One region of the Geobacillus sp. TFV-3 genome, then DNA from elsewhere that is predicted to be linked to it. Evidence: a T-box and tRNA genes for the amino acid it is inferred to sense, from the RefSeq annotation. Region 1 holds a T-box; the other holds one or more tRNA genes.

The links. The T-box of region 1 lies ahead of alaS (alanine--tRNA ligase). A T-box ahead of a tRNA ligase gene usually reads a tRNA of that ligase, here a tRNA-Ala.
Region 2: it has a tRNA-Ala gene. The T-box ahead of alaS (alanine--tRNA ligase) is inferred to sense a tRNA for this amino acid. The anticodon was not compared.

The regions. Positions count from the first base shown of each region.
Region 1 is NZ_MPSP01000001.1:987,102-994,003, forward strand. Features, by position in the region: gene recD2 (SF1B family DNA helicase RecD2) at 1-786, shown strand, start outside; gene BJQ97_RS04900 (PRC-barrel domain-containing protein) at 812-1,285, shown strand; gene BJQ97_RS04905 (hypothetical protein) at 1,301-1,492, shown strand; gene BJQ97_RS04910 (YrzQ family protein) at 1,504-1,638, shown strand; gene BJQ97_RS04915 (AI-2E family transporter) at 1,760-2,821, shown strand; T-box leader at 2,869-3,093, shown strand; gene alaS (alanine--tRNA ligase) at 3,140-5,776, shown strand; gene BJQ97_RS04925 (IreB family regulatory phosphoprotein) at 5,844-6,110, shown strand; gene ruvX (Holliday junction resolvase RuvX) at 6,115-6,531, shown strand; gene BJQ97_RS04935 (DUF1292 domain-containing protein) at 6,547-6,846, shown strand.
Region 2 is NZ_MPSP01000001.1:2,821,242-2,828,143, reverse strand. Features, by position in the region: gene BJQ97_RS14355 (thermonuclease family protein) at 153-1,019, opposite strand; gene BJQ97_RS14350 (DnaD domain-containing protein) at 1,301-2,350, shown strand; gene BJQ97_RS17735 (hypothetical protein) at 2,394-2,816, opposite strand; tRNA gene BJQ97_RS14340 (tRNA-Ala) at 3,023-3,095, opposite strand; gene BJQ97_RS14335 (MgtC/SapB family protein) at 3,168-3,845, opposite strand; gene BJQ97_RS14330 (DMT family transporter) at 3,962-4,870, shown strand; gene BJQ97_RS14325 (protein-glutamine gamma-glutamyltransferase) at 4,841-5,659, opposite strand; rRNA gene BJQ97_RS14320 (16S ribosomal RNA) at 6,496-6,902, shown strand, end outside.

The sequences.
Region 1 (6,902 bases):
GAGGTGAAGCGCGGCGTCGTGCCGGACGATTTAACTGCTCCGAAGGCAGACCGTTCCTTCATCCGCTGTCGTGCGGGCCAAGTCGTCGATGTCGTGCGGCAAATCGCTGACAACGCGCGAAAAAAAGGATTTTCCGTCAAAGATATTCAAGTGCTCGCCCCGATGTACCGTGGTCCAGCGGGCATTGACCAATTGAACAAAGCGCTTCAAGAGCTGTTCAACCCGCCGGCTGAAGGGAAGCGGGAGCTGTCGGTCGGCGAGGTCGTCTATCGCGTCGGCGATAAGGTGCTTCAGCTTGTCAATCAGCCTGAAGATCATGTCTTTAATGGCGACATTGGCGAAGTCGTTGCCATTTTTTACGCCAAAGAAAATACGGAAAAGCAAGACTTGCTCGTCGTCTCGTTTGATGGCATTGAAGTGACGTACACACGGCAAGATTTAGGACAAATCACCCATGCGTACTGCTGTTCGGTTCATAAGGCGCAAGGAAGCGAGTTTCCAATCGTCATTTTGCCCGTCGTCAAAAGCTATTACCGGATGTTGAAACGGAATTTGTTGTATACTGCGGTGACAAGAAGCAAGCAGTTTCTCATTTTATGTGGGGAAGAGGAGGCGTTTCGATTCGGCGTCGCAAAACAAAGCGACGGAACGCGCCAGACCGCGCTCGCTGAGAAGCTGGCGGGAGCGGCGGCGCCGTTTGTCGAGGTTGAACTGCCGCTTGAAGACGCGAACATGGGGATGGAAAACGTTACGCCGTATGACTTTATGGGCGATGAGCCAAGCTAAAGGTGGCTGGAAAGGTGGGAGAACGATGCGGACGTTTTCCGACATCAAGGGACTTCCCCTTTATGAGCAAACGACGGGAAAAATGGTCGGAACGATCGCTGACATTTGGTTTACCAGCCACGGCGCGGTCAAAGGGCTTGTCGCCGAACGGGGGGGTTTGTTCGGCCGCCGCCGCTATTTGCCGCTTTCAGCCGTGCAGTCGTTCGAAAAAGACCGAGTCATCATTTGTGACGCAGATAGCTTCCAGCCGTTTCCTTCTTTTGACAGCGGCCACTCTCTTTACGGCGAACGCGGTCTCGCTGGCAGCATGGTTGTCGCCGCGGACGGAACAACGATCGGACTGTTGGATGACGTATATTTTGACGGGCAATTGGGCAAAATTGACGGATACGAGATCAGCGAGGGATTTTTTTCCGATTTGACTGAAGGAAAGAAACGAATGGAGCTTGCTCCGTTCACCGCCAGAGAAGGCGTGGTCACCGTGGAAACAACGATGTAAGGAGAGTGGCTGTCCATGCTCATTTGCCCGAATTGCAAACGAAAAAATTTAGGGAAAATCGGCGTCAACCAATACTACTGCTGGGATTGCTTTATTGAGCTGTCAGTCTCGAAAGGAATGATCCACGCTCATCAAGTGGAAGAAGATGGAACGTTGAGTTCTCTTGACGACTTGTTTGACGACCACGAACGCACGATCCAATTTTAGGGGGGACACGCATGAACCGAATGATGACGTCGCTGTTAGCAGTCGGATTAGGCGTTGCTGCTTATCAGCTTGCCCAACGAAACGATTGGATGAACGGTCGCACAATGCGAAGGATGCGCCGCCGCTTGATGCAAGCGATGCGCTGACAGCGCTGCCGCCCTCGCCTTTGCGCGGGGGCGGTGCCTTGTGGTTGTAAAATAGTGCTAAAAGCGGTGAAGGCATATTTCTCGCCGCATCTTCTACACTAAACGGTAGGAGGTGTGGCAATTGGGCGAGCAACAATGGCTGTCGTTCTTTCGCATCGGAAAATGGCTGCTCGTGACGGCAATCATCTATTTGATCGTTCGGATGAAAGACGTTTGGTGGCCGGTCATCGATTTTATTACAACGGTGTTGACGCCGTTTTTGCTGTCGTCGTTTATTACGTATTTGCTCTACCCGCTTGTGGAATCCGTCCATCGCAAAGGAATGCCGCGCGCCCTTGCCATTTTGTTCATTTATTTGTTGCTTTTCGGTTTGGTCGGCTACGGCCTGTACCGCGGCGTGCCGTTATTCATCGCCCAGTTGCGTGAACTGGATGAACAGCTGCCGTCTTTGATGAATACATACCGCCAATGGGTGCGCCACATCCACGACGAGACGTCGAATTGGCCGCTTGAGGTGCACACGCGCATCGAAGCGATGTTTGTGCAGTTTGAGCAGGCGGCCGCGGCCGCCGTCACGATGGCGATCAATGCCGCCAAATCGTTCATCGGTTCGGCGGCGACGCTGCTGATCATTCCGTTTATCGTCTTCTATATGTTAAAAGACATCGAGGTGTTGAAAAAAGCGGTTTGGTACATGACACCGAAGCGGTGGCGTGGGCCGGGGATGACGTTTTTGAAGGATGTCGATGAATCGCTTGGCGGCTACATCCGCGGCCAACTGTTCGTCTGCACGGCGATCGGTCTGGCGGCGTCGCTCGGAATGTGGCTTGCCGGCATGGATTATCCGCTCTTGCTCGGCTTTGTCATTGGCGTGACGAACATCATTCCGTATTTCGGCCCGCTGATCGGTGCGGTGCCGGCGGTCATTTTGGCTGCCACCGTCTCGCTGAAAATGGTCGTGATCGTGCTTGTCATCATTTTTACCTTGCAGTTTTTAGAAGGGAACGTTTTGTCGCCGCTGATCATCGGCAAAAGTGTGCATATGCATCCGCTTGTCATTATGCTCGCCCTCTTTGCCGGCGGTGAGCTCGCCGGCGTGCTCGGCCTCATTCTTGCCGTTCCGACGGCGGCGGTGCTGAAAGTGGCCATCACCCATTGGAAAGAGCATTATGCTTCGCATTGACAAATGCTTTCTGCTTGTCTATAATCTTTCAATGAAGAAAGTGAATACATAACGCCATGACGGATCGAGTATGTTGCAGTCCATCTTAACGCGCGAGCTCGCGCACAGAGAGGAATTTCCGCGGCTGAAAGAAATTCCAGATGAAGGGCAACAGAAGGCTAATCCGGAGCGCAGGCAAAACCTGACGCAAGGCTGCGTTACGGCCAAAGAGGTGATGGGCGTTTTTTGCCCATAAACAGGGTGGTACCGCGAGCATAACTCTCGTCCCTGCAGGGGATGGGAGTTTTTTTATATAAAAGGCGAAAGGGGAGGATCATCATGAAAAAGCTGACATCCGCCCAAGTGCGGCGCATGTTTTTAGACTTTTTCCAAGAAAAAGGCCATGCAGTTGAGCCGAGCGCATCGCTCATTCCGGTCGACGACCCGTCGCTGTTGTGGATCAACAGCGGCGTTGCGACGTTGAAAAAATACTTTGACGGGCGCATCGTTCCGGAAAACCCGCGCATTTGCAACGCGCAAAAATCGATCCGCACCAACGACATTGAAAACGTCGGGAAAACGGCGCGCCACCATACGTTTTTTGAAATGCTCGGCAACTTTTCGATCGGCGATTACTTCAAGCGCGAAGCGATCCATTGGGCATGGGAGTTTTTGACGAGCGACAAATGGATCGGTTTTGATCCGGAACGGTTGTCCGTCACCGTCCATCCGGAAGACGAGGAAGCGTACAACATTTGGCGCAATGAAATCGGCTTGCCGGAAGAGCGGATCATTCGCCTCGAAGGCAACTTCTGGGACATCGGCGAAGGCCCGAGCGGTCCGAACACGGAAATTTTTTACGACCGCGGCGAAGCGTTCGGCAACGATCCAAACGATCCGGAGCTGTACCCAGGAGGGGAAAATGACCGCTATTTAGAAGTATGGAACCTTGTCTTTTCGCAGTTTAACCATAACCCGGACGGCACGTACACGCCGCTGCCGAAGAAAAACATCGACACCGGCATGGGCTTGGAGCGGATGTGCTCGATTTTGCAAGACGTGCCGACGAACTTTGAAACCGACTTGTTCCTGCCGATCATCCGCGCGACCGAGCAGATCGCCGGCGAGCGGTATGGTGAAGATCCGGACAAAGACGTCGCCTTTAAGGTGATCGCCGACCATATTCGCGCGGTGACGTTTGCAATCGGCGACGGGGCGCTGCCGTCAAATGAGGGCCGCGGCTACGTGCTGCGCCGCCTGCTCCGCCGCGCGGTGCGCTATGCGAAACATATCGGCATTGAACGCCCGTTTATGTACGAACTTGTTCCGGTCGTCGGCGAGATTATGCACGATTACTATCCAGAGGTGAAAGAAAAAGCCGATTTCATCGCCCGCGTCATCCGGACGGAAGAAGAACGGTTCCATGAAACGCTCCATGAAGGGCTCGCCATATTGGCGGAGGTGATCGAAAAGGCGAAAGAGCAAGGAAGCCGCATCATTCCGGGCGAGGAAGCGTTCCGCCTGTATGATACGTACGGCTTTCCGATCGAGCTGACGGAAGAGTATGCCGCTGAAGCGGGCATGACGGTCGACCATGCCGGATTTGAGTGCGAGATGGAGCGGCAGCGCGAACGGGCGCGGGCGGCCCGGCAAGATGTCGATTCGATGCAAGTGCAAGGCGGAGTGCTCGGTGACATTAAAGATGAAAGCCGGTTTGTCGGCTACGATGAGCTTGTTGCCGCATCCACGGTCATCGCCATCGTTAAAGACGGACGGCTTGTCGAGGAAGTGAAAGCCGGCGAAGAGGCGCAAATCATCGTTGATGTGACGCCATTTTACGCCGAAAGCGGAGGACAAATCGCTGACCAAGGCGTGTTTGAAAGCGAAACAGGAACAGCGGTCGTCAAAGATGTACAAAAAGCGCCGAACGGCCAACATCTTCATGCGATCATCGTCGAACGCGGAACGGTGAAAAAAGGAGCCCGCTATACGGCGCGCGTCGATGAAGCAAAGCGGATGCGCATCGTGAAAAACCATACGGCGACCCATTTGCTCCATCAAGCGCTGAAAGACGTGCTCGGCCGCCATGTCAACCAAGCGGGGTCTCTTGTCGCCCCGGACCGGCTTCGTTTTGACTTCACCCATTTTGGACAAGTGAAGCCGGACGAGCTCGAGCGCATCGAAGCCATCGTCAACGAACAAATTTGGAAAAGCCTCCCGGTTGACATTTTCTATAAGCCGCTTGAAGAAGCAAAGGCGATGGGTGCGATGGCATTGTTTGGCGAAAAATACGGCGACATCGTCCGCGTCGTCAAAGTCGGCGACTACAGCCTCGAGTTGTGCGGCGGCTGCCATGTGCCCAACACATCAGCCATCGGGTTGTTTAAAATCGTCTCCGAATCCGGCATCGGCGCCGGCACGCGCCGGATTGAAGCAGTGACTGGGGAAGCGGCGTACCGCTTTATGAGCGAACAGCTGGCCATTTTGCAAGAGGCGGCGCAAAAACTGAAAACAAGCCCGAAAGAATTGAATGCGCGTCTTGACGGACTGTTTGCGGAGCTGAAAGAGCTTGAGCGCGAAAAGGAATCGCTTGCTGCCCGCCTCGCCCATATGGAAGCGGAGCACCTTATCCGTCAAGTGAAAGATGTAAATGGCGTGCCGGTGTTGGCGGCGAAAGTGCAGGCCAATGACATGAATCAACTGCGGGCTATGGCTGATGATTTGAAACAAAAGCTCGGCACGGCGGTCATCGTGTTGGCGTCCGTTCAGGGAGGAAAAGTGCAACTGATTGCCGCGGTAACGGATGACTTGGTGAAAAAAGGGTTCCATGCCGGCAAACTGGTGAAAGAAGTGGCATCGCGTTGCGGCGGTGGGGGCGGCGGGCGCCCGGATTTGGCGCAAGCCGGCGGCAAGGATGCGAACAAAGTCGGTGAAGCGCTCAGCTGCGTCGAAACGTGGGTGAAATCCGTTTCCTAATCGGCGCGGATCGTGTACAATGGATGTAAAAGGACGGGGTGCCTGAATAAGGAGCGAGGTGGAAATGGTGAGCTCGTTTGACCAAACGATGCAGTTTCATTTTTCCGAGGAGCCGGCCGAGACGAACGTTCGCGAAGTGTTGTTGACGGTGTATGGCGCCTTGCAGGAAAAAGGCTACAATCCGATCAACCAAATTGTCGGCTACTTGTTGTCCGGCGACCCAGCTTACATTCCGCGCCATAAAGACGCGCGCGCGCTCATCCGCAAAATCGAACGCGACGAATTAATCGAGGAATTGGTGAAATTCTATTTACAGGGGCAACGAAAGGATTAACCTGATGCGGACGCTAGGATTAGATTTGGGAACGAAAACGCTCGGCGTTGCCGTTAGCGACGAACTCGGCCTTACAGCGCAAGGATTGGAAACAATCACCATAGATGCGGAGCGCGGCGACTACGGCTTAAAGCGGCTGCGCGCCATCATCGATGAGTACGGCGTCGATGCGATTGTGGTCGGGTGGCCGAAAAACATGAACGGCACGCTTGGGCCGCGCGCTGAGGCGAGCGAACGGTTCGCCGCCATGCTGCGCAAGGAGTTTTCTTTGCCCGTTGTGCTTTGGGATGAACGGCTGTCGACGATGGCCGCCGAACGGATGTTGATCGCTGCCGACGTCAGCCGAAAAAAGCGGCGGAAAGTGATCGACAAAATGGCGGCGGCCGTCATTTTGCAGTCCTATTTGGACAGTAAACGATAAATTGGAGGAGAAAACATGGAACACGGAGACCGTCATATTACCGTTGTCGACGAACATGGCAACGAACAGCTGTGTGAAATTTTGTTTACGTTTGAATCGGATGATTTTGGAAAATCGTATGTGTTTTACTATCCCGTCGGCGTTGAGGCGGAAGATGAGAACGGCGAGACGGAAGTGCACGTTTCCGCCTTCATCCCTGGGGATGAGAACAAAGAAGGCGAACTGCTCCCAATCGAGACGGAAGAAGAGTGGGACATGATCGAAGAAGTATGGAATACGTTTTGCGCTGAACAGGAAGAGGAAGACGACGAATAACAGACAGCAGAGGGGGCCAAAAGGATCGAGGCCCCTTTTCTTATGGCCGTATTATG
Region 2 (6,902 bases), 1.8 Mb from region 1:
TTTTCTTTTCGCCAGAAGGCCGGCGAAACACAACGGATTCCCTTGATCCGTTTGTGAGAAAGCTCAAGGGATGAAACTGCGGCGCTGCAAGGTTTCTCAATTTGAAAAACATTGTTGCAAAGCCCGATATTCGTTCCATCACCGGCCGTTGATCATTTCAATTGGCGGATGAGCCAATAGAGCGCGGCGGCCGCCGCTAGGCCAAGCAGCGTATAAAGAACCGGACGGCCGGATCGTTCGGGCGGCGTTTTGTTCTCCAAAGCTGGCGGGTGATCGGTTTTGGCCGTCTTTTCCCCGGTCTGCGGCCGCATGTCCGTCCCTACCCCCTCCCTCTCTCCAGCGGCGTGCCTGCCGTACATGCCCGCTCCGGTTCGTTTCGCCTCCTCGTACGCCTTGCGGACGCGTGCTTCGTATTTGTATGTGCCGTAATCGTAAAAATCCTCCACCAGCCCGGCTTTGGCGAGGTCTTCTTGCAGCAGGCGCTTGCCGACCCACACCCAGGCGAGCAGCCGCTGGTATTTGTCAAACAGCGCGTCTCCGTCGGTCTCAAGCGTAATGTTCCCTTGATGGAGGCGGGAACACGTAAACCGGCTCGCTTCTTTCCCATACGGTTCGACTTGGATCGTGCTCTCCGGTGTATCGATAAACAAAAATCGCGTCGTATACACGTGCCCGTTGACGCGGAATTTCGCCGTATCGCCGTCGATGCACTTGACCAATTCAGCCGGGTAGGTGCGGCCAAGGCGCAACGTAGAACGATCATCCTTCTTCCCCAGCGTATGGCCGTCCAGGTCAATTCGGTCTGGAGTGAGATTGCGCTTGCACTTCTCGTTGCCGTTGTATTGCTGAATAAGCCGGACAAGCTCTTGTTTCGTTTTCGCCTGCTTCGCCAGCGCAGTCGGCTCATGGAGCAAATACACGCAGTCGCGGCTGCGGAAATGCCCGCCCAACTCATCAAGCTCGCCCGGGTGGGCAAAAGCGGAAATTGGGAACATCAACAGCAAACAAAACAAGAGCATGGCGATTTGTTTCAAAAACGATCCCTCCACTTCGAAAAAGCGTTTCGTCCTCGCACACCGTCCCTCTCAAACAAGAACGAAGCAGCCGCGATGATGGTTTTCAACGCATCGTCGCGCATTTTATGCCGATTCTTGCTGTTTTTCCATGCGAAATGAAGCCTACATGGCGGTTATCGCGTTCTTAGGCCGTTTGCTTTCGTTCACGATAAAGTTTATCAAAAAAGTGAAATGATGAGGAACTATTTCCTCGATAGAGGATGTTGGAGGAGGGAGAGGATGGCATGGCCGCCTTGCTTTTGGATGATCAACCGCTGATCGTTTTGCCTAAACTGGCTATGGCGATCGGGTTGAATGAAAGCATCGTCGTGCAGCAGCTGCATTACTGGCTCGAGAAAAGTGAAAACGTCCATGACGGCTATAAGTGGGTGTACAACACGTACGGAGATTGGCAGGAACAATTCCCGTTCTGGTCGGAAAGCACGATTCGCCGGATCATCACTAAGCTTGAAAAAATGGGGATCATCGTCGCGGCGAATTTTAACCGTTCCAAGATTGACAAAACGAAATGGTACCGGATCGACTATGACAAACTGGCTGAATGGACGCAAGAAACGCTGGGCGGGCAAGATGAACAGACGATCGTTCAAGATGACGTTTCGATGCTTCAAGATGGCGCTTTGATGGTTCAAGATGGGGTTTCGACGGTTCAACATGAGCAGACGACGGGCGGCATCGCCGATCCATCTGTTCAAAATGAGCAGTCCAGCTGTTCAAACTGGCCAGTCGAGCCGCTCAATTTGACCACATCCATACCAGAGAATACTTCAGAGATGACGTCAGAGATGAAAAAAGAAGACGAAGAAGACGCGCGCGTGCGCACATACAAGGAGATCGTTCGCTTCTATGAGGAGAACGGATTTGGGGTGATCGGCGATTATTTGCGGGAAAAGATCAACGTGTGGGTGGACGAGACGTCCGAAGAGCTGGTCTTGGAAGCATTGAAAATCGCGGTGGAAAACGGCGCAAAACGGTGGGTGTACGTCGAAACGATTTTGCGGGACTGGACGGAAAAAGGATATCGCACCGTGGACCAAGTGCGCGCCGCACGGTTGGCGTTTCGGGAACAGCGGCTAAAGCAGCGATCATCTCTGTCTTCATCCGATGGCGGCAGAACGATGCGCAAACCGATCCGCACCGAGATCGTGCCAGATTGGCTGAAGATGGATTACAGCCAGCCGGAAGACGACGATTTTGACATCGAACAAGCGCGTCGAGAGCTTGAGGAGAGGTTGAAAAAATACAAAGACCATCCAGACGGAGCATCTCCGTGAGGATGGCATGAACATCTAAGCCGGGCTGAACGAGAAGCGGGGCCTACTTGATCCGTTTCAGTTCAGCTTCGTGTTGAATGGAGCGGGCGGACAGCAAATCGATAATGCGCTGCTGGTTTTCTTGAATTTCCTCTAACCGTTTGATGGAATCGGAGGCGTCCAGAACAGCCCACTTGATGAGAGGAAGGTCAGCCACATCTTCTTTCGTCGCCATGTTGTTTTCCACTTGATCCAACCTCTCGTTAAGCTGATGAATCTGGCGGTCGAGCCGTTGGTTGAGGTGGTCAAATTTTCCGTTGAGCTGGTGGATCTCATGGTCAAGTCGCTGGTTGAGCTGGTCAAACTTTTCGTTAAGCTGATGAGTCTCGCGGCCGAGCCGTTGGTTGAGCTGGTCAAGTCCTTGAACGAGCTTTTCGTTAAGCTGATGAAACTGATTCAAAATTTGTTTGAGCAACTGCTCATTCATGATTGTTCCATCCTTTCCAATCATACTAACAAAATATGGGAGTTTCTTGGAAGTGTTGATGAGCTGGAGAACCGGCGTCCTTGTTCGAGGGAAAAGGCAGGAAGGCTTGCGCACAGTCAAATTGATGCATAGTGGATAATCAACAATTGTGATATGCATCCGACTTTGTTTGAAAGAAAACCCTTGCTACGCAAGGGTTTTGCGAATGGAGCATACCGGGCTCGAACCGGTGACCTTCGCGCTGCCAGCACGACGCTCTCCCAACTGAGCTAATGCCCCAAAAAAGGATATGGATGATCTGTCCATGTCCCATTATATATATGGATGCGGACAATTGCAATCCTTTTTTGATCACCCGCTTTCAATATCAACGTGCACAACATCGTCAATGGAGCGGATGACGTAGTAAAGTTCGGCGGTCGAGCGCTTTTGGTCAATGACGGCTCTTAGTTTCAGCAAATGTTCATTCTCTTCAACGTCTTTAATGCGCATCGTTTTAATGTTGATGTCCTGTTGTTTTAAATGGTCGATGACCTTTGTAATGTTTTTGGCGTCCGCCACGGTGATTTGCAACAGCACCTCTTTTTCGCGCAGCTGCTTCGGCCCGAAAAAATTGATCAAAAACGGAATGAGTTCCACACTGACAATGAGAAGCGCGACGCCGAACGCCGATTCCCAATAGAAGCCTGCGCCGACCGCCACTCCAATCCCTGCCGCCCCCCAAATGATCGCGGCGGTCGTCAGCCCGGTGATGCTGTCGTTGCCGCGGCGCAAAATGACGCCTGCCCCTAAAAAACCGACCCCGGACACAATTTGCGCCGCCAGTCGAAGCGGATCCATTGTAATATGGTCTTTAAGCGGAAAGACGTACGCCGATTCGATCGAAACGATTGTAAGCAAGCAGCTGGAAATGGAAATCACAAGACACGTTTTCAACCCGACCGGTTTTCTCTTCAATTCCCGTTCCAGCCCGATGATCAGCCCGAGAATGGCGGAAATCCCTAGTTTGAGGAACGGATCAAACATCATCGTTTCTCACCTCATTCATGGTATAATGAAAGAAAACGCCCGATGACGCCTGTTTTCGCCCGGCGTGAAAACGGCGGCCAGGGATTGCGCTTGAAGAGACAAGGAGAGGAAAACGAATGAAGCCTTCAAGCACTACAAAGGCTTATGCCGCTCTATTCATCGGCGCGCTTGCCGTATCGACATCGGCCATTTTCGTCAAATGGTCGCAGGCGCCGTCCGCGGTGATCGCGTTTTATCGGCTCTTTTTGGCCGTCGCCATCATGACGCCGTTATTCCTCCGGCATCGAAGCGAACTCCGAGGCATCTCTTGGCGCGATTGGCTGTTTTCGCTTTGTTCCGGGGTGTTGCTTGCCTTTCATTTTATCCTTTGGTTTGAATCGCTCGACTATACATCCGTTGCCAGTTCGGTCGTGCTTGTGGCGATGCAGCCGCTGTTTGCCTTCGCAGGCGGCGCGTTGTTTTTCCGCGAACGGTTGACCGTCGCCGCGTTCGGGAGCGCGGTGTTGGCCATTATCGGCAGCGTTCTCATCAGCTGGGGAGACTTCCGCGTCAGCGGCGAGGCGCTGTACGGTGATGGATTGGCGCTGCTTTCGTGCGCGTTTGTCACGGCGTATTGGCTGTTTGGCCAAGAGGTGCGCCAACGGTTGTTATTGGTGACGTATACATACATCGTCTATGGCATCAGCGCGGCGGTGTTGTGGCTGTACGCGATGCTGTTTCGCCTTTCGCTGACGGCGTATCAGCTGACGGATTGGCTTTGTTTTCTCGCTCTCGCCGTCATTCCAACGCTGCTCGGCCATTCGGTCATGAACTGGGCGGTCAAATGGGTGAGCGCCTCGACGGTGTCGATGGCGATTTTATTTGAACCGATCGGCGCCTCGGCTCTGGCATGCTGGCTGTTTGGCGAACCGATCCGTCCGTTTCAATGGATCGGCGGTATTTTTATTTTAGCAGGAATCGCCCTGTATTTGTGGGAGAAAAACGAAAAAGGCCCGCTAACGGCGCAAGAACGCAGCGGACCCTAGGGTTCCGACGATAAAGCGCGGGCGGCGGATCGGCAGGCGGAATTCATCGAAGCCGCGGGCGAATTGGGACAAATAAGCGAAATCGACTTGCGTGATATCGGGAAGCAGGTAAGCGGATTTCGTCGCTCCCCGTTTTCGTCTTCGATTGAGCGCGGCGATGATGCCATCCTGCGTCTGAATGCCAATGCCATGCCCGTAAAACAAGCCATCGCCCAAGTAGATCGTGTTTTCCCCTTGCCATTGCGGCGTCAACGGATCGAATTCCGGGTTTTTGAAATAGAGGCAATCTCCGGGGAGAAAGTGTTCATCTTTTTTTGTTCGAATGCCAAGATCCTGGTCGGTATGCCAGTCATACAGCAACAAATCCGCAAACAACCGGTTGAACGCTGATGTGTCAATCACGTCAAGCACGGCCTTGTAAAACACGATGACGATCGCGGTCGCGCATTCAAACGCGTATCGCTCGCTATGGACAAAAATGTCCTTGATCGCTTCTGAAGCGGGGACGTCCGGACGAAGATGAAAGCCGCCGCGCTCGTCCCGCGTCCAAAAATCGCTGTTGCAGCGCGAAAAACGGAAAATGGCAAACCGCGCTCGGCTTTTCGCCAACTCGCTCGCCGACCGAACAATGCGGTCGCGCAAGACGATCTCGAATCGAAGCTGCCGTTCATTCGGGTATGTGTATAATTGCGGCGAAGAAACAAGAGCATCTAAGATTCGTTGTTCGCTGGCCGGAAGCGAAAACGAACTCGAAACGTCAAAGTTGATGGGGGACAACACGCGAATCAAAGTGAAGATGCCTCCTTGCTTGAAAAGATTGAAGCAACCAACGATGCCATAGAAAAAATGTATGCACGCGCGGCGGCGTTCATTCCGCTTTTTTAAAAGGCAAAGATTGTTTTCATGTTGGATGGAGGGACAAGATGGCTCATGGATGTCTTCGGGGGGAGTGGACGGCGTATAATGGGCCTCACAAACGAAACACGTTGAGGATTTGGGCGCGAGTGCGCTCACTTCTATGAAAGCGTAGAAGGCCGGTGAAAAACAACCATTTCCCCTAAATCGATGGTTCTCGAGTGAAGAGCAACATTTATAAAGTTTCTCAATTTGATAAATGTCATTGTTGAACCGCATTTCCTGTTCAATCACCAGCCTTTTAGGCAGCCATTGATGCGTAAGCGGGCCTTCTGAGCCGCCATTTGTATTGTCAACAATAGTTGGGCGGTGCATAGATGGATCAGGAATGGAGAAGAGGGAAAGAGGATGGATCGTCGCGTCCTAAAAGTTTTTTAAAAAAGGTGTTGCATTTGTGGAGTTAAGGTGGTATATTAAAAAACGTCGCTGATCGAAGAGGTTGTTTGACAGCGATGTGAAGCAAAAAAGCAGTTGACATCGAAAAAGATGTTATGCTAACATAAAAGAGCTGTTTGAGAGAGACAAAACAGCCGAAAGTTTGTTCCTTGAAAACTGAACGAAACGAAGCGCAATAGAAAAGCGGAGGCGGGCGTTTCGCCGCGACGGGCAAATGTTCTTCGCCTGCAGGGATTTCTAATCCCGAAGGCGAAGGTTATTTGACCCCGAGCGGCGGCGAGCCGAAGCTGGATCATGCAGGAAGTAATCTACTTTCTTTGGAGAGTTTGATCCTGGCTCAGGACGAACGCTGGCGGCGTGCCTAATACATGCAAGTCGAGCGGACCGGACTGGAGCTTGCTCTAGTTTGGTCAGCGGCGGACGGGTGAGTAACACGTGGGCAACCTGCCCGCAAGACCGGGATAACTCCGGGAAACCGGAGCTAATACCGGATAACACCGAAGACCGCATGGTCTTCGGTTGAAAGGCGGCGCAAGCTGTCACTTGCGGATGGGTCCGCGGCGCATTAGCTAGTTGGTGAGGTAACGGCTCACCAAGGCGACGATGCGTAGCCGGCCTGAGAGGGTGACCGGCCACACTGGGACTGAGACACGGCCCAGACTCCTACGGGAGGCAGCAGTAGGGAATCTTCCGCAATGGGCGAAAGCCTGACGGAGCGACG